Regions from separate parts of the Pseudomonas sp. 2 genome, predicted to be linked through region 2. Evidence: predicted binding sites of a transcription regulator. Region 2 holds the regulator's gene; the other holds the start of a gene.
What was found. Region 2 encodes sigma-54, which starts transcription at its own class of promoters, with help from an activator protein. Its sites were predicted from a motif close to ANTGGCATNNANNTTGCTNT; they were not measured.
Positions count from the first base shown of each region.

Region 1: the regulator sigma-54 is predicted to act here: its motif matches at 1,565-1,584, upstream of AC1MEK_RS17835 (circularly permuted type 2 ATP-grasp protein).

Region 1 covers NZ_JBWXNG010000010.1:133,398-135,795, reverse strand. Annotated here, with positions in the region: gene AC1MEK_RS17840 (alpha-E domain-containing protein) at 1-109, opposite strand, end outside; gene AC1MEK_RS17835 (circularly permuted type 2 ATP-grasp protein) at 122-1,531, opposite strand; gene AC1MEK_RS17830 (ribonuclease E inhibitor RraB) at 2,069-2,398, opposite strand, start outside.
Region 2 covers NZ_JBWXNG010000002.1:497,069-499,466, forward strand. Annotated here, with positions in the region: gene lptB (LPS export ABC transporter ATP-binding protein) at 1-358, shown strand, start outside; gene AC1MEK_RS05220 (RNA polymerase factor sigma-54) at 545-2,047, shown strand; gene hpf (ribosome hibernation-promoting factor, HPF/YfiA family) at 2,125-2,398, shown strand, end outside.

The sequences.
Region 1 (2,398 bases), on a different contig from region 2:
GGGGCATCAGCGACATCGAATAACTGACGTCGAGCATGCGCGCCAGGTTTTCCGCGCGCTCCAGGTAACGCGACATCCAATATAAATCCGAGGCAGTTCTACTTAGCATTGGCAGATTTCCTTAATCCTCGACCACCCAGGTGTCCTTGGTGCCGCCACCCTGGGACGAGTTGACCACCAGCGAACCTTCGCGCAGCGCCACGCGGGTGAGCCCGCCGGGCACCACACGGGTTTCCCGGCCAGACAGCACGAACGGGCGCAAGTCGATGTGGCGCGGGGCGATGCCGTTTTCTACGAAGGTCGGACAGGTCGACAACGACAGCGTCGGCTGGGCGATGTACGCGTGGGGTTTGGCCTTCAGACGCGCGCGAAAGGCCTCGATTTCGGCCGCCGTGGCAGCCGGCCCCACCAACATGCCATAACCGCCCGAGCCTTGAGTTTCCTTGACCACCAGATCACCCAGGTTGGCCAGCACGTGGGACAGCTCCTCGGGTTTGCGGCACTGCCAAGTGGGTACGTTCTTCAGAATCGGCTCTTCGTCCAGATAGAAACGAATCATGTCGGTGACGAAGGGGTAGATCGACTTGTCGTCCGCCACACCGGTGCCGATGGCGTTGGCCAGCACCACATTCCCCGAACGGTAGGCCGACAGCAGGCCCGGCACGCCGAGCATCGATTCGGGGTTGAAGGCCAACGGGTCGAGGAACGCGTCGTCCAGGCGGCGATAGATCACATCCACCGGCTTGTGGCCGTCGGTGGTGCGCATGAACACCCGATCGTCGCGCACGAACAGATCCGCGCCCTCGACCAGTTCGACGCCCATTTCCCGCGCCAGGAAAGCATGCTCGAAGAACGCACTGTTGAAGCGCCCAGGGGTCAGCACCACCACGCTGGGGTTGTCCAGCGGGCTCGAGCTTTTCAGGGTGTCGAGCAACAGGTTGGGATAGTGATCGATCGGCGCAATCCGTTGTGCGGCGAACAGTTCGGGGAACAAACGCATCATCATCTTGCGGTCTTCGAGCATGTAGCTCACGCCGCTGGGGGTGCGCAGGTTGTCTTCGAGCACGTAATAGGTGCCGTCGCCATCGCGCACCAGGTCGACCCCGGAAATATGCGAATACAAATCCCGGTGCAGATTCAGGCCCTGCATCGCCAACTGATACTGCTCGTTGGCCAGCACCTGCTCGGCGGGAATGATCCCGGCCTTGATGATGCGCTGGTCGTGGTAGAGATCGGCGAGAAACATGTTCAGCGCCTTGACGCGCTGAATGCAGCCGCGCTCCACCACCCGCCACTCACTGGCCGGAATGCTGCGCGGGATCGTGTCGAACGGAATCAGGCGCTCGGTGCCCTGCTCGTCTCCGTACAGCGTGAAGGTGATCCCGGCGCGATGAAACAACAGGTCGGCCTCACGCCTGCGCTGAGCCAGCAGCTCAGGTGGCGCTTCGCCCAGCCAGCGGGCGAATTCCCGATAATGCCCACGGACAGCGCCGTTGGCGTCGTACATCTCGTCATAAAAGGTGCGGATCATGCCGTACTCCTTGTCACCATGGACCCATGGACCTTCGCAAGGCCCGTGCCAGCGGCATAAACGCTTTGATTTCAATGGGTTGAATAAAACGGCAGAAAGCCCTGCACCATTCCTGTGCAACTAGCTCGTCGGCCAAATCGCCCGCGCTTCATGGAGAAGCGTCCCGTCACTGGAAAATCTATTACCAGCATAGCCAGAGATGATTTCCCGGCCCGTTTTCATTTGCAGATACTGGCGCCATCGACGCACCGGTGCGCTGCCTGATGCAGGCGCTCAATGCTTGGTCACCGGATGGCTGAACAAAATTCCCTTTACGCCGCTCTTGATGAGCGGCTTTTTTTTGGGGACTCGATTTGGGGGGTAACCGCTCCGTAGCAGCACGGCTTGCCCAACAAAAATGCCGCGAGCCTGCGAGCATCGAATGTGTGGGAGCCGGCTTGCTGGCGAATGCGGTGTGTCAGGCGCTTTCTACGTCACAGACATACCACTCCCGCCGGCAAGCCGCGCTGCTACGTGGATCGGCGAGTACTTGAGGACTCAATGAAACCTTCGGATTTCCTGCTTGACGCCCCAGCCTTCGACTTCACCGTCCAGGCCGGTGATCGCGGTCTGGAAGTCCTGCTCGAAATCGCCAATGCCGTCGTAGGTCGCATACATCAACTTGCTCAACTGCAGGTGCCACGCGCCGTCCTCACGGGCGTTGATCTGGGTATTGAGGGATTCTCCGCGAAACTTCTGCGCCGCCAGACGCGCCCGTTGCTCATCGGGGAACACCGCATAGAACTCGATGGGATGGATGCGGGCGAAGTCGAAACCGCCTTCTTTCATGCGGCGCAGCACGTGGGTGCTGATGTCTTCCTGGTAGGT
Region 2 (2,398 bases):
GGAATTCCACATCACTCACATCCGCGACAACCTGGGCATGAGCCTGTCCGGTGGCGAACGTCGCCGTGTCGAGATCGCCCGCGCACTGGCCACCGCGCCGAAGTTCATCCTGCTCGACGAACCGTTCGCCGGTGTCGACCCGATCTCCGTGGGCGATATCAAGCAGATCATCTACCATCTCAAGGCGAAGGGCATCGGCGTTCTGATCACCGACCACAACGTGCGCGAGACCCTCGATATCTGCGAAACCGCCTACATCGTCAACGACGGGCAGCTGATCGCAGAAGGTGACGCTGAAACCATCCTGGCCAACCAGTTGGTCAAGGAAGTGTACCTCGGCCACGAGTTCCGCCTGTAATTGCGGCGATGACAAGGGGTTGGCCGGCGCTTGCTGCATACGCCTCATCGCCAACCTCGCATTAATTGTCACAACACCCTAGGCAAACACTTCGGTTTCAGGCATATAATTTGCTTAATTTGGCGCTCCGGCGCCCAGTAGTGGATGGCGCACATGCGCCGGCGAACAAGGTGTTAAGTCCCTGCCATGAAACCTTCGCTAGTCTTGAGAATGGGCCAGCAGCTGACGATGACACCGCAGCTGCAACAGGCCATCCGCTTGCTCCAACTGTCTACGCTGGATCTCCAACAGGAAATCCAGGAGGCACTGGAGTCCAATCCCATGCTGGAACGCCAGGAAGAAGGCGACGACTTCGATAACGCCGACCCGATGGCCGACAACATCGAAGCAAAACCCGCCGCTGACGTTCAGGAACCGACGTACCAGGAATCGACCACCTCCACCGTCGACAATCTCGAAGACGGCGAATGGGGCGACAGCGAGCGCATTCCCAACGAATTGCCGGTCGACACCGCCTGGGAAGACATCTACCAGACCAGCGCCAGCAGCTTGCCCAGCAACGACGATGACGAGTGGGACTTCACCACCCGCACCTCGGCCGGCGAAAGCCTGCAGAGTCACCTGCTGTGGCAACTGAACCTGGCGCCGATGTCCGACACCGATCGCCTGATCGCCGTGACCCTGATCGACTGCATCAACAACCAGGGCTATCTGGACGAATCGCTGGAAGAACTGCTCGATGCGTTCGACCCGGAGCTGGACATCGAGCTGGACGAAATCGAAGCCGTCCTGCACCGCATTCAACAGTTCGAGCCGGCTGGCATCGGCGCTCGTACCCTGAGCGAATGCCTGCTACTGCAATTGCGCCAGCTGCCCGCCAAGACGCCATGGCTGACCGAAGCCCAGCGCTTGGTCAGTGACTACATCGACCTCTTGGGCAGCCGCGACTACTCGCAACTGATGCGCCGCATGAAGCTCAAGGAAGATGACCTGCGCCAGGTCATCGAGCTGGTGCAGAGCCTCAACCCGCGCCCCGGTTCGCAGATCGAATCCACCGAAGCCGAGTACGTGGTGCCTGACGTGATCGTGCGCAAGGACAACGAGCGCTGGCTGGTGGAGCTGAACCAGGAAGCCGTGCCGCGCCTGCGCGTCAACCCGCAGTACGCAGGCTTCGTGCGCCGCGCCGACACCAGCGCCGACAACACCTTCATGCGTAACCAGCTGCAGGAAGCGCGCTGGTTCATCAAGAGCCTGCAAAGCCGCAACGAAACTCTGATGAAGGTCGCGACGCAAATCGTCGAGCATCAGCGCGGTTTCCTGGAGTACGGCGACGAGGCGATGAAGCCGCTGGTCCTGCACGACATCGCCGAAGCGGTGGGCATGCACGAGTCGACGATCTCGCGCGTCACGACGCAAAAGTTCATGCACACGCCGCGCGGCATCTACGAACTGAAATACTTCTTTTCCAGCCACGTCAGCACCTCCGAAGGCGGCGAATGCTCGTCCACGGCCATTCGCGCGATCATCAAGAAACTGGTTGCCGCGGAAAATCAGAAAAAGCCGTTGAGTGACAGCAAGATCGCTGGTTTACTGGAGGCACAAGGCATTCAAGTGGCCCGTCGCACAGTCGCCAAGTACCGCGAATCTCTAGGGATAGCGCCTTCGAGCGAACGCAAGCGGCTGATGTAGAGGTCACGAGCCACAGCGTTCCAGTGGCAGGCACCCAAGCCTGCCTCTTAATGCACTGGCAACGAAGGAGAAGCTGTATGCAAGTCAACATCAGTGGACACCAACTGGAAGTGACCAAGCCCCTGCGCGAGTACGTCGAGCTGAAGCTGAAAAAGCTCGAAGGGCACTTTGACAAGATTACCAACGTGCAGGTGACGATGGCCGTCGAGAAACTCAAACAGAAGATCGAGGCCACCCTGCATATCCACGGTGGAGAGGTGGTTGCCAACGCGGAGCATGACGACATGTACGCGGCAATCGACCTGCTCACTGACAAGCTGGACAGACAACTGCTCAAACATAAGGAAAAGC